3 regions of the Paenibacillus sp. JT22N15 genome follow, and region 3 is predicted to be linked to each of the others. Evidence: predicted binding sites of a transcription regulator. Region 3 holds the regulator's gene; each other region holds the start of a gene.
The links. Region 3 encodes Rex, which represses fermentation and respiration genes when NADH is low (regulators of the CRP and FNR family bind a similar motif). Its sites were predicted from a motif close to TTGTGAAATATTTCACAA; they were not measured.
Positions count from the first base shown of each region.

Region 1: a site for Rex is predicted at 1,610-1,627, ahead of nirB (nitrite reductase large subunit NirB). Genes of this name have one in related genera too.
Region 2: a site for Rex is predicted at 2,909-2,926, ahead of nadA (quinolinate synthase NadA). Genes of this name have one in related genera too.

Region 1 covers NZ_JBXENV010000008.1:18,171-26,438, reverse strand. Annotated here, with positions in the region: gene nirB (nitrite reductase large subunit NirB) at 1-1,542, opposite strand, end outside; gene AC50X8_RS16760 (Gfo/Idh/MocA family protein) at 1,738-2,748, opposite strand; gene AC50X8_RS16755 (sugar phosphate isomerase/epimerase family protein) at 2,791-3,639, opposite strand; gene AC50X8_RS16750 (carbohydrate-binding family 9-like protein) at 3,805-4,446, opposite strand; gene AC50X8_RS16745 (helix-turn-helix transcriptional regulator) at 4,619-5,524, shown strand; gene AC50X8_RS16740 (LacI family DNA-binding transcriptional regulator) at 5,640-6,680, opposite strand; gene AC50X8_RS16735 (right-handed parallel beta-helix repeat-containing protein) at 6,904-8,268, opposite strand, start outside.
Region 2 covers NZ_JBXENV010000019.1:82,793-91,060, reverse strand. Annotated here, with positions in the region: gene nadC (carboxylating nicotinate-nucleotide diphosphorylase) at 1-252, opposite strand, end outside; gene nadB (L-aspartate oxidase) at 245-1,861, opposite strand; gene nadA (quinolinate synthase NadA) at 1,901-2,839, opposite strand; gene AC50X8_RS28775 (ABC transporter permease) at 3,256-4,218, opposite strand; gene AC50X8_RS28770 (ABC transporter permease) at 4,220-5,314, opposite strand; gene AC50X8_RS28765 (ABC transporter ATP-binding protein) at 5,320-6,867, opposite strand; gene AC50X8_RS28760 (BMP family lipoprotein) at 6,986-8,053, opposite strand.
Region 3 covers NZ_JBXENV010000007.1:205,240-213,507, forward strand. Annotated here, with positions in the region: gene AC50X8_RS15840 (tetratricopeptide repeat protein) at 1-22, shown strand, start outside; gene dinG (ATP-dependent DNA helicase DinG) at 41-2,905, shown strand; gene AC50X8_RS15850 (redox-sensing transcriptional repressor Rex) at 2,902-3,558, shown strand; gene AC50X8_RS15855 (amidohydrolase) at 3,539-4,840, shown strand; gene AC50X8_RS15860 (hypothetical protein) at 4,840-5,367, shown strand; gene AC50X8_RS15865 (hypothetical protein) at 5,514-6,056, shown strand; gene AC50X8_RS15870 (AAA family ATPase) at 6,049-7,545, shown strand; gene AC50X8_RS15875 (3-hydroxyacyl-CoA dehydrogenase family protein) at 7,704-8,268, shown strand, end outside.

The sequences.
Region 1 (8,268 bases), on a different contig from region 3:
TAGTACATGCATGACCTCTTTCACAGTCGTCAAATGCTTCTCTTTTATCGCAGCTACGATCTCATCGCGGCTCAGGTCGGTGCAGCCACAAATGCCAGTCTTGGTTTTCTGCCCAGCATATTCGTCTCCTAGCACATATTGCAGCAAATGGCTAACCGTCGGCACACAGCCGCCGCACGAACGCCCAGCCCCAGTGCATGCCTTAACCTCATCAACCGTGGTGAGCGAGTTGTCCTTAATCGCCTTTACGATGCTCCCCTTCGATACGCCGTTGCAGCCGCATACGATTTCATCGTCGGCCATTTGCGCTACGCGATCAGCGGCTGACAGCGCAGTGCCGGCCGTTCCCATCAGCTCCGCATAAATAGCGTCCGTCATCGCCGCACCTTCGCGCACCCACTGCTGAATTCGGCTCGAATCGCTGACATCGCCATAAAGCACACCGCCAACGATTGTATCGCCCTTAAGCAGCAGCTTCTTATATTGCTGTTTCCAGTCATCCTGCTTGCGAATAACCGTCAGCTCTGGCTGATCCAAGAATACGCCAGTCGAAAATACATCTACGCCCGAAATTTTCAGCTTCGTCGACAATTGCGTCCCCTCGTAAGGCTTCGTTTGCACGCCGCATAGCTGCTTCGCGAGTACGGCCCCCTGCTCAAACAGCGGGGCAACCAAGCCATAGCAAATGCCGCGGTGCTCGGCGCATTCGCCAACAGCGTACACGCCTTCCGCCGACGTTTGCATGTAATCATCGACAACGATGCCTCGCTTCACTTCAATGCCGCTCGCGCTAGCTAAAGCCGTATTAGGCCGTATGCCCGCTGCCATGACGATAAAATCCGATTCCAGCTTCGTTCCATCGCTGAAGGTCAGCCCCTCAACTCGCTCGCCGCCATAAATTTCCGCCGTCTGCTTTTCCATGAGAAAATGCAGTCCCTGCCGCTCCAGCTCCGCCTTCAGCATCGCCGAAGCGCTCGGGTCAAGCTGGCGCTCCATTAAATCCGCCATCAAATGGATGACCGTCACATTCATGCCCAAATTGAGCAAGCCCTTGGCAGCCTCCAATCCAAGCAGCCCGCCGCCAATAACGGCCGCATTGCGATATTGCTTCGCTGTCTCCAGCATGACGCTGCAATCCGCCATGTCGCGGAAGCCTACGACGCCCTGCTTCTGATGCCCAGGAACGGGCAGTATAATGGGATTCGAGCCTGTTGCTATAATTAGACGGTCATAGGCTGCGAACAGCCCATTGTCCGCAAAAACGATTTTTTGCTGCGTATCAATAGATGTTATGGTTGTTCCCGTATGCAGCGTAATCTGATGCTCCTCATACCAGGCCCAGCTGTTTAAAATAATATCGTCCATCGTTTTGCTGCCTTCCAAAACATAAGAAAGCATGATCCGGTTATAGTTTGGATGCGGCTCGCTGCCGAATACCGTGATGTCATATTGCTCCGGGGACAGCTTGAGTATATGCTCCAGCGTGTTTATCCCCGCCATCCCATTGCCAATCAGCACAAGCTTCTGCCGTATGATTCCCATTGCAAACGCCTCCCTGTACAGCTTTCATCGTACTCACCAACAGTATAAACAACAATGCTCGGGAGTTATGTGATATTTTTCACAAAAAAGCGATTATAATAAAAATAGCCCCTTGCCGCCATTGTCTATAGCGTAAGGGGCTAGCCTATGTTTTCATGCGCCTTCAAGTTGGCCGACTTGCCGCCGAATGCATGCTTACAGACGGATTAATGCGCCGCGCTCATCAGCCGAGCGAAGCTCTGCTTCAATAATTTCCAGCGTTCCTACAGCGCTTTCCGGCATACAGACGGATACGGGCGTACCTGCGTTTACCGATTCAAGGAAATATTTGATTTGGCGGTAATAGCCCATGTCCGGCGATAGATCAGCTACAAAGCCCGGCTCGTTGTTGGGATTCACTTTAACCTGTCCGTTCTCAAACAGCAGATTGCCGCCTTCAAAATTGACGCGATACGTCATCGCAAAGCCGAAATCGCCTTCGAGCGTCCAGTCTGCTTGCGCATTCAGCACTTTGCCGTCCGGGTAGACGTAATTTGTTGATACCGTATCGTAGCCGCTGCCTGGAATGACGTTGCGAGCGAGCGTCGAGACTTGCTCCGGCTTGCCAAACAGCCAGTGGATCATGTCGGTATCATGGATATGCATATCCAGTACAGCCCCGCCGCTCTTGCTGCCGTCAAGGAACCAGCCTTTAGGGGCGGCAGAGCCTCTGAAGAAATAACCGCCCGTTACCGCGCCAAAACGGTTATCGTCCACGACGGATTTCAAATATTCATAGGCTGGCCAGAAGCGCAAGCATTGGCCGATCATTAGCGTTTTGCCTGTGCGCTCAGCTGCTTGCACCATTTTCCAGCCATCAGCGGAATTTCCAGCTACCGGCTTCTCGCAGAGCACATGCAGCCCCTTTTCCAGCAGCCTGCAGGTCAGCTCAGCATGCAAATAAGTCGGCAGCGTAATGTCGATGATGTCGAGTTCCTCGTTTTCGAGCATTTTCTCAATGCTGTCATACAGGTTGTACGGCGATAGATCATAAACCTCTTGGCCCGTCGCCATATTGCCGGAAGCTTTGCCATTTTTCAATTCCTCGATCATCAGATCGCAAATCGCTGCCAGTTTTACTTGCGCGCCCTCTTCTGTAAGACGAACATAGTTGTCGAAATGCATGCGTCCCATAAAACCGAATCCGATAAGACCTACTTTTAACATCGTGAATCCCCCTTATCAAATAAAAGCTTTTGGCGAATTAAGTTAGCCGTTTCCGCGGCCCAAAATCGCATCCATCGCTTTGGAAGTATTGAAAATAATTTGCTCCGCATGATGCGTGTACGGCGGAATCATTTCGGCCGTGACGTAATTGTCATAGCCGATCGCCTGCAGCGCCTCCATGACAGCTGGATAGTTTACATCGCCTGCAAGCAGATCGACAAAGCCATGGAGTCCGCCCGCTTGGCGACGGTAATCCTTGAAATGAACCTTCTTGATCCGGTTGCCCAAAATGCGTACCCACTGCTCTGGATAACCATTTTGCACGACGTTTCCGACATCGAAATAAGAGCCTACGAAGCTTGAGCCGAATGAATCGATAAATCCGCGCAGCTCAAGCGGCGACAATAGAAATTTATTCCAAACATTTTCAATGCCAATCGATACGTTCGCGCTTTCGGCAAAAGGAACGAGCTTCGCAATCGACTCTTGGGCACGGTTATACGCATATTCGTAATCCGTTACTTCGCTGCCGGGAATAAAATCAACGCCAACCGCGCCAGGGATGACCAAAATCGTATCGACGCCAAGCGCCGCCGCAAGCTCCAGCTGTTTTTTGCATACATCTATCGCTTTGCTTTGCGTCTCCGGGTTCGCGCTCGTCATCGCATAATCCCAATACAGCCCCGTTGCTAGGCCCGCGATTTCCAGCTCCGCTTCCTCTAGACGCGCCTTAATGTCGCGAATTTCCTGATCCGTTGCCGCGAGGCTCAGCTCGCCTGAGCCGTTAAGCGACAGCTCGATACCGTCGAAGCCGGCTTTTTTCGCCGTTTGGATGCAGCTGGCGATGGTGGTATTGCTGTTGAATGACCAAATATTAATCCCTTTTTTCATTTGAGAAACCTCCTGTTAAATAAATTTAGATTAAAAGCTGGGTGAACAAGGATCGGCGCTGCGTAAAAGATTTGGTTTTCGATCGTTATTGCCTACGAACGCTCCGCTTCTCAAATCCAAACCTTCTACTCCGCTTGCCTTGTTCACCCACCTTTTCAAGAAATTTTAATTAAAAATGAGCCTACCGAAATGCTGCGGCAGATGGAAATTTACTGCTCGCGTAGGTCGCCATGCTTGATACTCGCGTATACCCTGAACATCTTGATCAATGCGGTATAGATTGATCCGCATCGATAAACCAGGGGCGAATGGACGCTTGAAATTGGAGGCTGGAATATCAATGTAATACAATAAGCTGCCTTGACCGTCTGAATGTACGGACGTCTGGAGGCGGGAAAATTGCCATTTTAGATCAGAGGAGCTGATGCCGCCTGAGCCGTCATTTTCGATGATGGCATCAAATACGACGTTATGAGGGCTAACCTCCAGCTCCATATAACGCCGGCCCTCCCCCTCCTCGTCAATAAACACCTCGACTACATCCTGCTCATAAAGCGGCTCATCCCGCTGCGTAAAATCTGAAACGATATGCGAATCCTTGCATGCGAAACGGATATGCAATTGCTCCGAACTCCAGCCTATCCTTACCTCTGTCCGCTCCCGTGGCGGCGCGCCCGTTACTGTATCTACCAGCTCCAACGCCTCACAACGTCCCCAATCCAGCGAGGCGGATGAAGCGCCAGACACAGCGGGCTCAAGCCGCTTGCAAATGTAGCTGCCGCCAATGGCAGCTATAGCGGAATCCATCAGCTTCATGCTCCTTTTTTAGCAAAATCCGTTATGTTGAAACCCTTTAGCAAACATGTGATAATACATTTATAATAGCCGATTTAATCAGATTTTTATTTAGTCGAAAAAGAGATTATTTGCACAAATCCGTTTTGTTGCACATGCAAATATAGGAAAGGCGGTTGACTCTGTGGACAACCTAGCTGCACACTACCCACTGCAAAGGATAGCTCCTTTTCGGGAATGGTCGCCAAGCGTCCATTACGCTCAATTTCAAAGCCTGCCGCCGGGGGCTATGCCGAGGCGAAGGCTGTATGATTTTGAGCTGCTGTATGTGACCCATGGAGAAGCAGCGACGCATATGCAAGGGCAGCGCTACACGCTTACAGCGGGCCAGCTTATTTTTTTGCCCTCGGGCGTCTATCACCAAAATGAGATTATATCGACTCCTGAAGCGAGGTTTCTCGGTATTCACTTTGATTTTTTCGATGAGCTGGACGTTCAGACCGAGGCGGATATGGTCGTCTATACAGAGGAGGCTCAGGCAGATAAATTCGCGGTGGAGGCTTGCGCAGAGCAGCTCGCTCCTTTATCGGCAAGCATCGTCTATACGCCTTCACTCGTATGCGTCCAGCTTATGGAGCAGCTCGTGCACGAGTTTACGATGCGCCCGCCCGGCTATGAGCTCGTCTGCAAAGCGTATATGCTGCAAATTCTCACCCATCTGCTGCGCTCCTCCCTTTCAAGCTCCGTTGCGCAGGGTTCTGTCCATGGGGACAAGCTGCTGGAGGTCATGAAGCAAATTGAAGAAGCACCCGCGGAGCGGTGGACGAATACGAGCCTTGCGAAACGGCTGAATTTGAGCGTCGACCATATGGCGAAGCTGTTTAAGCAAATGGCGGGAATGCCGCCGAGCGAATTCGTCCAATCGATCCGCCACCGGGAAGCGAGAAGGCTGCTGCGTGAATCCGGGCTGTCGATTGAAAGCATCGGCGAAAGCGTTGGTTATCCCGATATCCATTATTTCAGCCGTATTTTCCGCCGCCATGAAGGCATCTCGCCGCGCGAATACCGCAAGCTGTCAAATATTTTATAAGCCGCAGCCCGGTAACAAGCAAACAAAAAAAGGACGCCTGATTTACATCAGAAGTCCTCTCATTGCTGCTATTGCGTTCCCCTTATGCTTGACTATTGGGGCAGATGAAGCCGTGTTATGGGGTTACATGTGTAAGCTTGCTGCTGGTGGAATGGCGGAGCAGGCAGCGATAAGGAATGACCATTTTGACAGCGATCTCATAGTGATTTTCCAAATAATCGATCAGCAGCTTGACCGCGAACATGCCCATCTCCAGCTTGGGCACATGAATGGTCGAAAGCGGCGGCGAAGTAAATTCGGATATTTCAATGTTATCGACGCCAAAAAATGCAATGTCATCGGGAATTTTCAGCTCGCGCTCCGTCGCGGCGCGCATCGCCGCAATAGCCATCATGTCACTGGCGGCAAAAATAGCCGTCGGCCGCTGCGCATTGTTCGCAAAAGCCTGCTTCGTCAGCTCGTAGCTGAGCGCCACATCCCATTTGACATTAATGACCCATTCATCGTCAATCGGCAAGCCCGCTTCCTTCAAGGCGCTTTGATACCCGAGAAAACGTTTTTCCGCACGAAAGTCGTCCTTGTATTCCGAGCCGCCAATATAGGCGATATGGCGATGGCCCTGCGCGATAAGATGGTTCACAGCTTCCTTCGCAGCCGCCTCCCGGTCATAGCTGACCACGGGAACCTCCCGATCAGCTATATCGACGCCGACGACCGCCCGCACATTCGCTTTAATCCAGCGGTACGCTTCAGGATCAATGCGCTCTACGACGAGCATGCCGTCGATTTGATGCTCCTTCACCAGCGCTTGCAGCTGCTCGGTATCGGTTTCCTTCTCAATGCTGTATACGAATTCGAGGCGCATGCCCGAGGCGGCAAGCTCCTTCTCTATCCCTTCCAATATGACGGAAAAATACGGGTTGTTGTATTTGTTTTGAGGGATTGCGACTACGCAGCCAATTCTATAGGCTGTTTTGGCTTCTGCCTTTTTCTTCTTTGCCGGTCGAAGCGTGCGATAGCCAAGCTGCTCGGCGGTTTCCCAAATTTTTTTACGGGTCTCGTCGCTAACAGAGCGATTGGCATCGTTTTTCATTACGCGTGAAACCGTCGAGATGGATACGCCAACGCGATCCGCTATATCTTTCAGTTTAGCCATTCCTGATTCCTCTCTTCTCCCAAGCAATAGATATAAGCCCGACTATAATTGGGGCAAATTTTATTTGACCAACAAAAATTTGCGGCAAATATAATTTTATAGTCCAGCCCCGGGGAAGTCAAGGAAATCGCCGCTTCTTAACAGCAAAAAAACGCCAGGGAAGCTTGCTTTCCCTGGCGTTTTTTTGCGTCTTTTTAACCGTTTGCCTGCTTAAGTTCTTCCGTTACTCGTCTGCACCAATATTAACGGCCGCCCCTTGTACACGCGGCTGGCCATCCATATCCAGTAAACCGATAATTGCGGCATCTGTATCGCCAGCATCAATAGCTGGGGACGTCGCTTGCAGATGGAAATCATTCAATGAGACATTTACGAACTTAGGATCAACAAATAAGGAATGCGAATCGTTGCCGGAATTGGCTTTGTATGCAGCGTAGCCGTCATACTCGACATTTTTCCAAACCCAGTAGGCATCCGAGCTACCGCCTGCCGTGAAATACAAATTGTAATCGACGATATTGCCGGAGTTTTGCGTATATTCGTTATAGATGAGGACGCCTGACGAGCTGGCCACCATAATGTTGTTTTTAATAATGTTATTTTTCGTATCGAATTGAACGTAAAGCTGGCCGCTGCCATCGCCGAGCGTATCGTTTTTGTACAGCGTATTGTTGACGATTTTACTATCTGTCGTGGAGCCCCGCTGCTTATCGTAGCCGCCCATTGCAATACCGGTAAGACGGTTGTTGTAAATGATATTGCTGCGAACGGTAATATGGCTCGTTGATTTGCCTTTATGCTCGGAAGCAATTTCGATGCCAATATCGTTGTTATAGCTGTAGTTTTGCTCAATGATGCTGTCTTTGCCGCCATCGACATAAATGCCGTCAGCTGCATTGCTGTTGTTTGGCAGCTTCTTGCCGTAAGAAGGGTTGTTATTGGACGTAATGTTATAGACCCGGTTGCCCTTAACTAGACCGTTGCGCACCTGATCATAGGCTGCATTCGGGGCGGTTCCCTCAAAGCCGATCAGGTCGATGCCGATATTGTCATTGTCATGGATCAGATTATTCGTCACTTCGAACGTATCCACATTGCCATTGAGCACAAGCGATTCGCTGGAGCCGAGCACCAGATTGTACAGCTCATTTCCGTCGATCGTCAGATGGTTAAGCGAGGCCGGCGACTTCGTCCCATATACGGCAATGCCATGAGCATCACGGCCTTGCAAGCCGCTGCCTGTCGGCGTCACCGTATTTTTAATTGCATGAACTTTATTGTCCAGCAAGCCGATATAGCTTCCAGCTCCGCTTACATAGATGCCTATTGGCACCTCATTTTTCGAAGTGCTTGTAAAATTGCGGATTTCCAAGCCTTTAATAGTCACATGGCTGACATCGGTCAAGCTAACGAGCCCTTCCGCACCACTCGCCGCCAGACCCGTGCCGTCAATAACAGCCACCTCTTCTGCGTAATTCGTGAAGATGATTGGCCCTGCCGCAGCCGAGCCGGAACGGGTTATGTTCAGCTTCTGGTTGTACACGCCGCCCCGAACGTAAACTGTGCTTCCAACTGGCACCGCATCAGC
Region 2 (8,268 bases), on a different contig from region 3:
TTCCACATACTGCCCATCCTCAACCTTCGCCGTGAAGACCAGCGAGCGATCAACGGTTTCAAACACAAGGCGAGCAATCGGAATGCCGGCAATCCGTCCATTTTCCTTTACATGAATAACAGCCTTCGCCTGCGCCCCGCGCGGAATCGTCATAGCGGTCGTTACATCGCCGCTTCCGATATCTTCCGCAAGCCAGCTGCGTATTTGTGCGCGCAGTGCTTCATTATAGCCGTCCAGCGTCGTCTCAAACATTGGTTAACCGCTCCTCTGTCCTCCCGTATACACGGTGCATTACAGTATGCTTGCGCCAAGCCTGATCATTGCGCTCCGGGAAGTCCTCACGGTAATGCGCGCCGCGGCTCTCCTCCCGCTGCAAAGCGGATTCCGCCATCAGCAGGGCGCATGTCAACATATTGGCAAATTCAAATTCTTCCCGCTTGGTCAGCATCGCTTGAAAAATCGGAAGCTGGCGCCGCAGCTCTTCAAGACCCTTCTCCAAACCCTTCGCATCACGCTGCAAGCCTGCGTACCTGACCATAATCTTTTGCAGCTTCAATCTCCGCTCCACAACGGCCTGAATCGGCACGCTGCTGCGCGGTACGCTGCTCTCTATTATAGGCTGAATCTCTGCATGCTCTGCAAGTTTATCAATCGCCTCGACGATTCGCTTGCCGAAAACGACCGCTTCCGACAGCGAATTGCTCGCTAAGCGATTCGCTCCGTGAACGCCTGTCGAGGAAACCTCGCCGCAGGCGAACAGCCTTTTAATATTGGTTTCCCCATCGAGATCGGTTTTAACGCCGCCCATCATATAATGTGCAGCAGGGGCAACCGGAATCCAATCCGTCGTCAGATCCAAACCATAACGCAAGCAGAATTCATAAATATTCGGAAAACGATGCTTCACCATATCCGGCGACTCATGCGTCACATCCAAATAAACGAAGGTTGATTTCGTGGCCTCCATCTCGCTAATAATGGCGCGGGCCACCACGTCACGCGGCGCCAGCTCCAGCTGAGGATGGTAATGCTCCATAAAACGCTCGCCCCGCGTATTGCGAAGTACGGCTCCCTCGCCGCGCACCGCTTCTGAAATCAGGAACCGCGGCGCCCCTGGGTAGCATAGGGAGGTCGGATGGAATTGAACAAACTCTACATCCTGTATATAAGCTCCTGCCCGGTAAGCCATTGCGATCCCATCGCCTGTGGCTACTTCAGGATTCGTCGTGTAACGATAGAGCTGGCCGGCTCCGCCAGAGCATAAAATGGTCGCCTTGCCGCGCACAAGCAGACGCGAGCCGTCGGGCTTTTGCACAACAGCGCCAACACATTCTCCATCATTAGTCACCAAATCGATGACAAAATGGTCGTCCCAAACTTCAATACCCGGCTTAGACAACGCTTTCTCCGATAAGGCTCGTACAATTTCGTAGCCCGTCGCATCCCCATTCGCATGCAAAATACGGCGCTGGCTGTGAGCGCCTTCCTTCGTCAGCGCAAACTCGCCATTTTCCAAATCGAACTGCGTGCCCATTTCAATGAGCTGATTTACACCCTCTGGCCCCTCGTGCACAAGCACATTGACCGCATCCTCCGAGCACAAGCCCGCTCCCGCAATCAACGTGTCATCGCTGTGATAAGCGGGTGAATCATCCTCCGATATGACCGCGGCAATGCCGCCCTGCGCATAGCGGGTGTTGCTGTCCAGCAGCGACTTCTTCGTAATCATCAGCACGGAATGCCGATCACTTGCCCGAAGTGCGGTAAAAAGACCGGCAATGCCGGCCCCAATCACAATAACATCCTTCTCGATTACCGGCAGTTCGTCTAAATTGATGTCTACAAGGTATCTGGGAATCATTTTTCGCGCCTCCAGGCATAGGAGTAGCGCATGCTGCTCCTATTTCACGAGTAACATGCGCTCCAAGGACAAGCGTGCTTGATCCGCCACATGCGGCGGTACATAGATTTGCGGCTGCATCGTTTCGAGGCATTTTACTAGCTTTTTGAGGTTATTAACCTTCATGTTCGGGCAGACCAAATATTTAGATGCAAAAAGGAATGTTTTGTCCGGGCTGTCCAGCCGCAGCTGATAGCCAGTGCCATCCTCCGTGCCGACGATGAACTCCTTGCAATCCGATTCCTTGCAGTATTTAATAATCGCTGTCGTACTGCCGACAAAATCACCCAGCTCCACCACTTCAGGGCGGCACTCAGGATGCACAACAAACTGCGCATTCGGGTGTTTCGCCTTCATTTCCTCTACATCCTTGACCGTCAACATGTCGTGCGTGTTGCAGTAACCTTCCCAGATAATCATATTCTTATCGGTTTTCTGCTGCACGTAATGCCCAAGGTTTTTGTCCGGTACCCAAATGACGTCTTGGCCTTCCACGGAGTTTACAACGTTAACCGCATTTGCCGATGTACAACAAATGTCAGTCTCTGCCTTAATTTCGGCAGATGAGTTAATATACGTAACGACGGTCGCATTCGGATGCTGGGCTTTCAGCTTGCGAAGACCATCGACATTGACCATATCCGCCATCGGGCAGCCTGCACGCTCGTCCGGAATAATAACCGTTTTGTTCGGTGCCAAAATTTTTGCGCTCTCGCCCATAAAATGCACGCCGCAAAATACGATAACATCCGCGTCCGTCTGCGCCGCTTTTTGTGCTAGCAAAAAAGAATCTCCACGGAAATCTGCAACCTCTTGAATTTCATCACGCTGATAATAATGAGCAAGAATGATGGCGTTGCGCTCTTTCTTCAATTGCATTAGCCGTTCCCGCAGTTCGCGGTTCTGCTCCGCCTTGCGTTCAAGTGCCAGTGCTTCCACAGTTAATCCTCTCCTCTTATGAGGGAAGGGCAAGCTGATTGCCCATTCCAGATATGGCTACTTCCGACTTTGTGAATTGATGCACAAACCTAAAAAGTCGTTCGCCTTTCATTTGACCTTTACGGTAAATTCATTTGATAAGGTTTAATTTACTCCAGGCAGATCATGCTGTCAATGCGTTTATGACAAAAGTGTGAATTCCCATTAAAAATAGCGCCTGCCGCAGCTGAACTTTCCATCATTGGCGACTATTGTGTATAAATGCAGCATTTACGCACATAGTTATCAACAAGTTATCCACAATCGTGGATTTTCTGTGACTAACCTTGCGCAAATAATCAGAATACAAAAAACTTCCCTTGGATTGATCACGACATACGTGAAATCCATGGGAAGTTTGGAGATCTTTGATTCTATTAGCGTTTTGCCGGATCGTATGGTTCGCCAAGCGAGCCTGGAGCAGAAGAACGTCCTACTGCACCTACGAGTACAACCAACGTCAATACGTATGGCAGCATATAGAAAAACTCGGTCGGAATTTGCTGCGACCAATCGAACAGTTGGGCAAAGTTGCGAATCGCTTGCGCGAAGCCGAAGAAAATAGCAGCTCCCGCAACGCCAAGCGGATTCCATTTTCCGAAAATTACAGCCGCGATAGCGATAAAGCCTTGGCCCGAAATGGTATTATGGGCAAAGTTGCTCGTCGTTGTTAACGTAATGGTCGCACCGCCAAGACCTGCAAGTGCGCCGCTAAGCAGCACGCCGATATAACGGTATTTTGTTACGCTGATCCCCACTGTGTCGGCCGAGCTCGGGTATTCTCCGACTGCGCGAAGGCGCAAGCCGAAGTGCGTTTTGTACAGTACAATATAGCTGATAATGACAAGCAAAATAACAACATATGTCGTCGGATAAGCTTTAAAGAACGCCTCTCCAAAAAACGGAATATCTGATAAATAAGGGATTTCCCATTTGTTGAATACATGAGTCAGCGTTGTTGTCTGTCCCGAACCTTCATACAAGCTCTTCGTCAAATAAATCGCGATGCCCGCTGCCAAAATATTAATAACGACACCGACTATCGTCTGATCCGCCTTAAATGTAATGGTAGATACCGCATGTAGAAGGGCAAATATCACCCCATATATAGCTGCCCCCACTAAGCCTATCCACGGAGCAGATTCCTCATAACCAGCTTGTATCGCATAGTCGGTAATGACTGCTGCCGCGAACGCGCCTGACACCATCAGGCCTTCGAGACCGATATTAATAACGCCAGATCGCTCAGAAAAGAGACCACCGAGACCGGTAAAAATAAGCGCCGTAGAAAATACAAGCGTAACGTTAATAAGCTGACCCAATATTTCCAGTGCATTCATATTAGATCGCCTCCTTACGCTTGTCTGCACGTCGTCCAAGGAATGGTTTTATGAAAAACTTTACTATGCCATGCGAAGCAATAAAGAAGATGATCGAACCAATAACGATTCGAACGAGCTCTGGCGGTACGCCCGCTCCAAAGCTCATACCCGCAGAGCCATAGCTGAGACCACCGAACAGTATAGCACCGAACAATACGCCAATTGGCGTATTGCCGCCAAGCAAAGCAACCGCGATACCATCAAAGCCATAGCCCCAAGGCGCTGCTAGAATCGTCTGATAGCCAAATACGCCCAGCGTCTCAAACACGCCTGCCAGCCCCGCAAACAAGCCGCTAATAAACATCGACTTTACAATGGTGCGATTGACATTGATCCCTGCATACAGCGCTGCGTCAGGGCTTTGACCCACTGCTCTGAGCTCATAGCCCTGCTTCGTTCTCCACAGAATAATATAAAATACACCAATACCGAGCAAGGCAATGACCGTGCCCCAATGCATACGGGCATGATCCATCGCATCGGACAACCAGCCAATCGATACCAGTGCAGATTCTTGGATTGGATCTGATTTTTGCTGCCCTTTTGCCACAAAAAATGCGCGAATAATGTAATTGGACAAATAAAGCGCGACCCAGTTCAACATGATGGAAGAAATAACTTCGTTAACGCCGCGAACAGCCTTCAAATAGCCGGTCAAGGCCGCCCATAAGCCTCCGCACAGCGCTCCGACAATAATAGCAAGCGGAGCATGTAGAAACCACGGTAGGTCAAGCGTAATCCCTATGACGGTTGCACCAGTCATACCCATCATGAACTGGCCTTCTACCCCGATATTAAACAGGCCCGTACGGAAAGCGAAAGCAACCGCTGTACCTGTGAATATCAGCGGGGTAATTGCACGAATAGCCTCGCCCATATCGTAAGGACTGCCAAATAGCTTTTTGATCAGCGATTGGTAAGCCAGTATAGGATCGAACCCGCCTGCCAGCATGGCTATCGCCCCGCATAACAGACCCAAAATGATAGCCACCAAGGGGACGAGGAAAGATGTTTTATTGAATGTTTTTCCAGCAATTCCTTTGACTTTATCCATGGTTGCTATCTCCCACCTTTGCTCGGCTGATTCGCCGCCGAATTGCCTGCCATCATTAGACCCAGCTGTTGATCATCACGCTGATCAGCATCGGCATAGCCCATTATTTTACCTTCATACATAACCGCAATGCGGTCAGACAACGCGTACAGCTCATCCAGCTCGAACGATACAAGCAAAATCGCTTTACCTGCATCCCGCGCTTCAATCAGCCGCTTATGCACATATTCAATCGCACCTATATCCAAGCCACGAGTCGGCTGCACAGCTATGAGCAATGATGGGTTTTTCCAGAGCTCACGGGCTATAATAGCCTTCTGCTGGTTGCCGCCCGACAAGGAGCGGGCCTTCGCCCCAATACCTGACGAACGTACATCAAACTCCGTTACTAATTGATTCGCAAGCAAGTCTATTGCTTTATAATCGATAAAGCCGTTTTTGCCGAACTGCGGATCAAAATACGTATCCAGCACCATGTTTTCGCTGAGCGTGAAATCTAGTACCATACCATGCTTGTGACGATCCTCTGGAATGTGGCTTACGCCTGCAACGGACAACTGGCGCGGCGTTTTATTGATCATTTCCTTACCCTGAAGCTTTACAGATCCGCCTGATGCTTTACGCATTCCTGTAATGGCCTGTACGAGTTCACTTTGTCCATTTCCATCAACACCAGCAATACCCAAAATTTCGCCCGCACGGATATCAAAGGCTACTCCGTTCAGAACAAGTTTTTTCTCTTCGCCCTTCATCGTAAGATTGTCGACGGAAACGATAAGCTCTCCAGGCTCTTTCTTAGTCTTTATAGCCTGGAAATTAACATCGCGGCCTACCATAAGTTCAGCAAGCTGCTGCTCATTCGTTTCTTTGGTCGTGACGGTACGCACAACCTTGCCACGACGAATAACCGTAACGGAATCTGCAAGTGCCATAACCTCTTTGAGCTTATGCGTAATCAAAATAATGGACTTGCCTTCGGCAGCCAAATTGCGCAAAATGCCAATCAGCTCTTCGATTTCCTGTACGGTCAGCACCGCTGTCGGTTCATCGAAGATCAAAATTTCGGCCCCGCGGTACAAAGTTTTCAAAATTTCCACACGCTGCTGCATGCCCACCGTAATATCTTTAATCCGCACCTGCGGATCTACTTTCAATGCATAACGCTCCGAGATGGAACGGACTTTGTCATTTGCTTGCTTATAATTGACGAATGTGCCAAACTTGCGCGGCTCATTGCCAAGCACAATATTTTCAGCCACCGTAAATGGCTGTACGAGCTTAAAGTGCTGATGCACCATGCCAATTCCGAGTTCAATCGCCTTACCTGCACCTTCAATAACTGTTTTATTGCCGTTAACCCAAATTTCTCCTTCATCCGGCTGATAAAGCCCGAACAAAATGTTCATCAATGTGGACTTGCCTGCACCATTCTCGCCCAGCAATGCATGGATTTCGCCTTTCTTGAGCTCAAAATCAATCGAATCATTGGCTACAAGACCGGGAAAGCGTTTCGTAATCCCCTTAAGTGTGACAGCCGCTGCACTTTGTTTCATCCAGTTATCCTCCCCGGTTTGTTAGCTCCCAATCTCAAAAAAGGACAAGACCAGCTCATAGCAGGTCTTGTCGGCTGTACATAATAAACAAACGACATCTAAATAGATTGATTGAAAATTATTTAATATCAGCTGGAACTACAAGCGATCCGCTAATAATTTGTTGTTTGTAATCTTCAACTTTTTTCATAATTTCTTCAGAAACGTTAGGGTTGTTTTCTGGCAGACCTACTGCGCCGTCTTTCAGACCAAGAACAAGCGATTTGCCGCCTTCCCATTTGCCGTTAATCAGGTCATTAGAAACTTGGTAAATGGCAGCTTCAACGCCTTTAAGCATGGAAGTAAGTGTGACTTCGTTGCCGAATTCGATCGATTGGTCCTTATCAACACCGATTACCCAAACATCTTGGCCTGCTTTTTTACGAGCTGTTGCTTCGTTAAATACGCCGTTACCAGTACCACCAGCAACTTGGAAAATAACATCTACGCCATCATTGTACATAACAGCTGCTGCTGCTTTACCCAAGTCTGGTTTGTTGAATTCACCCGTGTAGTTGCGAATGATTTTTGCATCAGGATTTACTGCCGCTACACCTGCGTTGAAGCCTGCTTCAAACACAGTTACGCTTGGGATTTCCATGCCGCCCACAAAACCAATTTTATTCGATTTTGTTGTCAAGCCAGCAACTACACCTACAAGGAACGAACCTTCGTTAGCTGCGAAGTTAACAGAAACAACGTTTGGTGCGTCAACAGCGGAGTCGATGATGCCGAACTTGGAGTCTGGATTGTCTTTCGCTACTTTACCCATTGCATCTTGGAACAGGAAGCCTACGCCCCAGATCATATCGTATTTCTCAGAAATGAATGCGCGCAGATTCGGTTCCATATCAGCGTCGCCTTTACTTTCAAGATATTTCGTCTCCGAACCTGTATCTTTAGTTACTTTTTGCAAGCCATCCCAAGCGCTTTGGTTGAAGGATTTATCATTTACGCCGCCTGTATCTGTAACCATACCGATTTTGAGCTTAGCACCTGCTGCTGCCGATTCTTCAGGTGCAGCAGACGCTTCAGGCGACGCTGCTCCGTTTGTGCCAGAAGTACCCTTGTTGCCACCGCCACAAGCAGACAATACTAATGCGAACATAAGAACAATAGACAACATAAAACCTAAACGTTTTTTCATCTTCGATTTCTCCCCTTAATATAGATGTGTTGTAACTGCAACCTGCTTGCTTCTATTATTGTTGTTGTGCTTGGCTGCTATTCTCTTTATTATAATTGCTTATCTACATACGTCAACATTTTTACGTCATGTAACATGACATAGAAATTTTGTTCACGTCTATATCTCACAATTATTTAACATTTGTGCCAAACACGCCATTAAAAACCTCACAC
Region 3 (8,268 bases):
CACGGAGCTATGCTGCTTGTGAGAGGATCGGATTTATTTTATGAAATATGCAGTGCTTGATTTGGAAACGACCGGACACAGCGCCTCCGATGATATTTTGCAGGTGGGGCTGGTCCTCCTTGATGATGATCTTGAAGTTATTCATACGTATAATTCGTTTGTAAAGCCAACGATTGCGATACCACCGTTTATTACGCAGCTAACGGGCATTGACGAGGCAATGGTGGCGGATGCTCCTGAGCTGTCTGATGTGCTGATGGATATGATTCCGCTGCTTGATGATGCGGTGCTTGTCGCGCATAATGTCAATTTTGACGCTGGTTTTCTGAACCAAGCGCTTGATCGCAGCGGCTACCACACGTTTGCAGGGCGCAGGCTCGATACGATTGAGCTGCTGCGCATTCTTTTTCCATCGATTACGTCTTACCAGCTTGGTGCTGTGTCTGAGCAGTTCGGCATTACGCATGATCATCATCATCGCGCTGATAGCGATGCGATGGCGACCGCCGTTATATTTGCCAAATCAGTTCAAAAGCTACGGAGCTTGCCGCTGCTGACTTTGCAGCGGTTATCTTCGCTTGTAGACAATGGCAGCGATTTAAGCTGGTTTATTACGCTGACGCTTAAGCAGGTGGAACAGAACATCGTTATGGGTGTTCCGGATTATGATTTTTTCAACCAGTTTGCGTTGAAAGCCAGAGAATGGACAGAGGAAAAGCCCGCGCGAAGCGAAGAGGGAGCCTCGCCTTTGCAGGATATGTCATTCGAGCAATATTTGGATGAAATCAAGCAGCGTTTTATTGAGCAATTCCCGAATTATGAAGAACGCGAAGCGCAAATGACGATGTTCCATGAAGTGTTTGATTCGCTGGACAGCAAACGCCATTTGCTCATTGAAGCGGGTACAGGTACAGGAAAGTCTCTCGGTTATCTGATTCCAGCGCTCTATTATGGTATCCGTCAAGATGAGAAGATAGTCGTCAGCACGCATACCATTAATTTGCAAGAGCAGCTAAGGCATCGCGATGTGCCGCTGCTTAAACAGATTTTGCCGATAGAGTTCCGAGCTTCTATTTTCAAGGGCAGAGGGAATTATTTGTGCCTGCGCAAATTTGAAAGTAAAATAAATACGAGGGATATGATGTCCCCCGTTGATGATGCAATTACTGCCTCGCAAATGGTCGTTTGGCTGGGCGAGACGGAAACAGGCGATCAGGAAGAGCTGAATTTCAGCAACAAGGGGACTGATTTCTGGTCGACCGTTGCCAGTGATGCAGATTCCTGTCTGAACCGGGCTTGTCCTTGGTTCAAACGCTGCTATTACCATCGTGCTAAGCATGAAGCTAATATTGCCGATGTGTGCATTACGAATCACTCCATGCTGTTTACAGACATTCAAGCGGATCATCGGCTGCTGCCGACTTACAGCCATTTGATTGTCGATGAAGCACATCATGTGGAGGAAGTAGCCAGCAAGCATTTAGGCATGCAGCTCGGCTATTATTCGATAACGAATGCGATTACGCGGATGTTCAAGGATAGTCGTTCCGGCTTGCTGCCATCGTTGCGCATTCATCTTCAGCAGGAAAGCGATGAGCGGGTTCAAGGCTGGCTTGAAACGATTGACACCATTATCCCGACCTTCACGGAAGTGAAGGAGCATTGGGAGAGGCTGTTTGAAATGCTGTACAGCTTTGTGCAAGCTTCTCCTGACGCGATGGGTGAAAACAATCAATCCGTTTATCGTCTGCGAGGCGATAGCCTGCCGGAAGGCTGGTCCGAAGTGCTCGCCGAAGAGACCAATATTCATACGGAGCTCATTCGCGTGCTGAAGACAGCTGAGAAAATGTCCGAGGAAATTAAAGACCGCATCGATGAGCTGGCCGTACAGGCGCTTGTAACGGATCTGAATGGCGTTTTGCGCGATTTGACGAGAGTTAAGGATGATCTGCGCAGCTTTATGAAAGTCGATCAGACGACTGACGTATTCTGGCTGGAAGCCAACATGACCTACAAGCATCGCTCGCTGCATCTTTATGCGGTGCCGATTGATGTGAGCAGCCAGCTTCAGCAGTATTTATTTGATGTGAAGGACAGCATTATTTTAACGTCAGCCACCCTTTCGGTGCAAAAGTCATTCCAGTTCGCCGAAGAGCAGCTTGGACTTAGCGGCTTTGAAGAGGCGGGCAGATTGCGCACCGTGCAGCTGGCATCGCCGTTTAATTACCGGGAGCAGGCGCTCGTCATTATTCCGCGCAATTTCCCTGTTCTTAAAGGCTCGGCGGGCGAGCCCGCATTTATTTCAATGCTCGTCTCTTCTTTGGCAGATGCAGTGCAGCAGACCAATGGCAGAATGCTGGTGCTGTTCACCTCTTACCGAATGCTCAAGCAGGTATATGACCCGCTTAAAGCGGCGCTCGCGGCCACCAGCATTCAAGTGCTGGGCCAAGGCATCGACAGCGGCAATCGTACGAAGCTGACGCGTCGTTTTTTACAGCAGCCAGAGTCCGTACTGCTTGGTACAAGCAGCTTTTGGGAAGGCGTTGATATTCCAGGCGAAGCCTTGACTTGCCTTGCCATCGTCCGATTGCCGTTCCAACCGCCCAATCATCCGCTGCTGGAAGCGAAGTCGGAATTGCTGCAGCGCCAAAAGCAAAATCCATTTATGAAGCTGTCAATTCCGCAAGCGGTTATTCGCTTCAAGCAGGGATTCGGCAGGCTCGTGCGAACGGCGAAGGATAAAGGCATTGTCATTATTTATGATACGCGAGTGATTGAAACGTATTATGGCAAGCATTTTCTGTATTCCTTGCCTGGCCCGAAAATTGAGCATATGCATATAGAGCAAATTGTACCGAGAATGAAAGAATGGCTTGGTGCCGAGAGGGAGGAGGAGAACGGGTGAAGCAGACGAAAATATCGGAGGCCGTCGTAAGACGCCTCCCCATTTACCTGCAAGTGCTGAACGAGCTGAACAACCGGGAGGTGCAGACCGTTTCGTCCCAGGAGCTTGGCGTCAAGCTGGATTTGAATCCGGCGCAAATCCGCAAGGACTTGGCGTATTTCGGCGATTTTGGCCGTAAGGGCATCGGCTATGATGTGACGTATTTAATTGAAAAAATCCGCCAAATTCTCAAGCTTGATCAGACGATAAATGTCGCCCTTGTCGGAGCTGGTAATTTAGGCCATGCGCTGTGCAATTATAATAAATACTCCAAAGACAATATGAAAATCATCGCGGTGTTTGATGTGCATCCATCTAAAATCGGCTCGCAAATTAATAATTTGACCGTTATGCCGATGGATATGCTGAAACAAACGGTGGAGGAAAACAATATCCGGATCGGCATTATAACCGTTCCCGGATTTGAAGCGCAAAACGTTGCTAATCAATTTATTGACGCCGGCATTGAAGGCTTGCTTAATTTTGCCCCAGCGATATTGAAGGTACCTGAGGAAATTCGCATACATCATGCTGACTTTACGAAAGAGCTGCTAAGTCTGGCCTATTACTTGGAGAGGGAAAGGGATGACGAAAATGAGCCAAATTTGGATTGAAAATGGACGTTTTGTAACGATGGAGGATGGCGAGCATGTGCTGCAAGGGCATATGGTTGTAACCGATGATCGCATTACATATATCGGAGCAGAAGCTCCAACTGGGCTGCAAGCCGATGTGCAAAAGCTGGATGGCAGCAAGCTTGCTTTTATGCCGGGTCTAGTAAACACGCATGGACATGCGGCTATGACTTTGCTGCGCGGCTATTCCGATGATCAAAACCTGCAAGTATGGCTGGAGCAAAAAATGTGGCCGATGGAAGGCAAATACATCGACCTTGATACCCGTGCGGGCAGCGCGCTTGCCGTGGTGGAAATGCTTAAATCCGGTACGACAGCTTTCGTGGATATGTATGACCGCATGGACCAGCTGGCCGAAGTTGTTGAACAGTCCGGCATTCGCGGCTGTCTGACGCGCGGCGTCATCGGCCTTTGCCCGGAGGATGTACAGCAAGCTAAGCTGGCGGAAGCGATTGCTTTCGCACGCGATTGGAACGGCAAGGCCGATGGCCGGATTACGACGATGATTTCGCCGCATGCGCCTTATACATGCCCGCCAGATTATATTGAGAAATTTGTTCAGGCCGCTCATGATTATGATTTGCCACTGCATACGCATATGTCAGAATCGATTGCCGAAGTAGAGCAGAACGTTCGCGATTATGGCGTTCGTCCCGTTCAGCATCTCGACAATTTAGGCTTCTTCTCGCGTCCGGCGCTCGTTGCTCATGCGGTGCATTTGAATGACGAGGAAATTGCGCTGCTGGCTGAACGCAAAGTAGCCGTATCGCATAACCCGGTCAGCAACCTCAAGCTGGCAAGCGGCATTGCCCGCGTGCCTGCTTTGCTTCGCGCAGGTGTAACTGTATCATTAGGCACGGACAGCGCGGCGAGCAACAACAATCTTGATCTATTCAAGGAAATCAATCTTGCGGCTTTGCTGCATAAAGGTGTTTCTGGCGATCCTACGGTTGTGCCAGCCATTGAAGCTTTGCGTATGGGAACGGTATACGGCGCTCGCTCCATTTGGCAGGAGGATTCCATTGGCCGCCTGCGCGTTGGCATGAAGGCTGACTTCATCGCGATCGATATTGAACAGCCGCATTTTTATCCACAGACGGATATTGTGTCCCATTTGGTATATGCCGGCTCTGGCCGCGACGTTAAGCATGTATGGGTGGACGGCCGCCAAGTTGTACGGGATGGCGAATGCACGCTGCTTGATGAGGAGAAAATTCGTCACGATGCTCAGGCGAGCTTCGAGAGGCTGTTGAAGGCATAATGCGGGCGAGAACGAGAAAGCCGTTTTGGACGGTAAAACGGGCTGTCTTTATTTCAGTTATTTTTGTTATCGCATTGCTGACCGTTACGATTGTTTATTACCGAACTGTGCATAAGGATTTATGGGCAGAGGAAGCCCCTATTAAAGCGCATGCTATTGAAGCCGCGCAGTTGACGGAAGTCACCGGGATGACGAAGCAGGTGTGGGATGGCATTTCCTGGGTTGTAAAAGGGAATACGGCTGATGAACAAGACGTTTATGTATTTCTAACGACAGCGGAAGGTCCTGTGCTCACGGTGAAAGCGACCGAGCATATTACTCAAGAGCAGGCGGATACTGCTTTACTGGGCAGCGAGCCGGATGCGGATATTAAAAGAACACAGCCGGGTTTGCTGAACGGCGAGCCGGTATGGGAAATTTTTTATAGCCGTGATGAAGCGATAACGAAATATTATTATGCGTATTATTCGTTCCGCGATGGCGCATTTTTGAAGAAATATAGTTTAGTAGGTGACAAGGCGTCCTAGCTGTAATGGATGCCTTAGCTGTAACAGTTGGAATTGCTGGCTATTATTACACCCCCTTATTCAACAGGCGATGTGATATACTTTCGTGTATCGGAGTGGATATGCGTTTGGTATATCACCGTCATTTTGAGAGGGGGATTTTTACGATGTTCAAACTCAAGATTATGCCGATTTTGCTAACAGCTGCTGCGTCCGCCCTCGTTTTATTTGGAGGCTGGCTTATTTATCATCAGGTTGCATTCGCAGCTCCGCTTGCCAAGGCGGTTGATTCAATAGAAGGCATTGCTTCATCCGAGACACCTATTATGGATACGGACCGTATTACTTTCCCGCTGACGCTTTCAGCTGGAGCGGATTTAAAGCATGTATATGAAACGATAGCGGGGCAAAGCAAATCTGTCATTGGAGGCCGCGACATTCAGCTCGATATTGCGAATACAAGCTCGAACGCCAAGCTGGATCAGCTTTGGTCATCGTCTCTATTCAAAGTGGCTGAAGCGATGGAGCACAAAAACTATTCGACTATTCCTGAGACGTTGAAAGCTTTGGCGGATGAACATTCAGGTGTTCACGCCGTTACCGATATGGATGACACCAATATATACATTACGCTGAAAGATGGTACGGCTACGAAGTATATCGTGCTTCCGCGTGTAGCCGCACAGCTGGAGGTGTCCAGTTATGCGTAAATACGGCATCGAAATGGCAATTGGTTTTATTCCGGTATTGATTGCCTTTCTTTTATTTGTGAATGTGAATTTAATGCCTTTTGTGCTGCTTGTCATTATCGCAGCTGCTGTCGTTTATTTAGCGACCGGCAGAGGAAAGCTTGCACATGCTTCAGGTACGAAGCGGCGGAAGGTATCGGACAGCGTGCCATTCTCCTTTGAGCAAATTGGCGGACAGGAGCGTGCCAAGCAGGAGTTGATCGAGGCGCTCGATTTTCTAGTCCGGCATGAGGAACTGAGCAAGCTCGGCATTCGGCCGTTGAAGGGAATTTTGCTGACGGGACCGCCGGGAACCGGGAAGACGCTAATGGCGAAGGCAGCCGCGCAATATACCGATTCGATTTATTTGGCTGCCTCCGGCAGTGAATTTGTGGAGATGTACGTCGGCGTCGGGGCAGGCCGGATTCGTGACTTATTCAAAGAAGCGCGGACGAAAGCGAAGAAAGCGGGCAAGGAAAGCGCCGTTATTTTTATCGATGAGATCGAGGTTATCGGCGGCAAGCGCGATGGCGGACAGCATCGGGAATATGATCAAACGCTTAATCAGCTGCTTACGGAAATGGACGGCATTCATGCGGATACGGCACCGCGGCTGCTCATTATTGCGGCAACGAACCGTAAGGAAATGCTCGACAGCGCACTGCTGAGGCCCGGACGATTCGACCGCCATATTGGTGTGGAGCTGCCGGACAAAAAAGCACGCTATCAAATATTGAATATCCATGCGGCCAACAAGCCGCTTGCCGATACAGTGGAGCTGGAGAAAGTAGCTGCTGAGTCGTTCGGCTTCTCCGGCGCACAGCTTGAGAGCGTCATGAACGAAGGCGCCATTTATGCGATGCGGGAGCAAAGCGAGGTCATTGAAGAGCAGCATCTGGCTATGGCGATTGACAAGGTCATGATGGGCGAGAAGACGGATCGCGAGGCGACGAAGGAGGAGCGCGAGCGTGTGGCGCTGCATGAGCTCGGCCATGCGATATCAGCAGAGCTGCTCCGCCCGGGCAGCGTATCTCAGGTTGCCTTGTCCCCACGTGGTCAGGCGCTAGGCTATGTGCGTCATAATCCAGAGCAGGACCGTTATTTATATACGAGGGATTTTCTGAATGGGCAAATTATGATTGCGCTTGGTGGGGCGGCGGCTGAGGAAATCTTCTACGGCAATCGCAGCACAGGGTCGCGTGGCGACTTTGATCAGGCGATGAACATTGTTCGTACGCTCGTCGAATCAGGCTTAACGGAGCTCGGCATTATTCATCCCGAAATGATGACGCCTGACGCCTGGGCGAAGATCAATCGCTCCATCCTTGACGATTTAATGGCCAAGACGACTGCGATGCTGGCGACGAAGCGTCAAGTTTTTCTGGACGCGCTTGATGTCCTGATCCGTGAAGAAACGCTCAGCGGCATTGAATTTCGTGAATTGCTTAAGAAGTTGTCACATAGCGCATAATAATTCAGCATGAATAATCCTCAATTTATTACAATTTGAAGGCAGACGACATGTCTGTCTTCTTTTTTTTCAGAAAACCGTTATAATAAACATTGAACATAACTATAAAGAGAATGTTTCTCATTTACATGCTGTAGGGAAACGACAAGGAGAGAATCATGTCTATTAAAAAAGTTGGCGTAGTTGGCGCAGGAACAATGGGCCAGGGTATTGCTGAAATGTTGGCCTCTAATGGGCTGGACGTTCATTTAATCGAGATTTCGGAAGAACGATTGACATATGGCAGGCAAATGATCGAGCTTAGCCTGGACAAACAAATCGAGAAATGGGCTTTGACACAGGCGGAGAAGAAGTTGATTATGAATCGTATTCATATGACTTTGTCTTATGATGCACTGGCCGAATGCGAACTGGTCATTGAGACGGTTACCGAGGACTTGGAAAGCAAGAAGGCTGTCATTAGCCAAATAGACGACATTTGCGGCGCTGATGTTATTTTGGCGAGCAATACGTCGACGCTCAGCTTGACGGAGCTGGCTAGCGCATCTGCACATCCGGAACGGGTGATTGGACTTCATTTCATCTATCCGGTACTCAAAATCGATTTGGTAGAAATTGTTCGTGGTCTTAAAACGAGCGAGGATACCTTTACGAGCACGAAACATTTCGTTGAAGAAATTATTCATAAAAAAGGCGTCATGGTATTTGAATCTCCCGGATTCG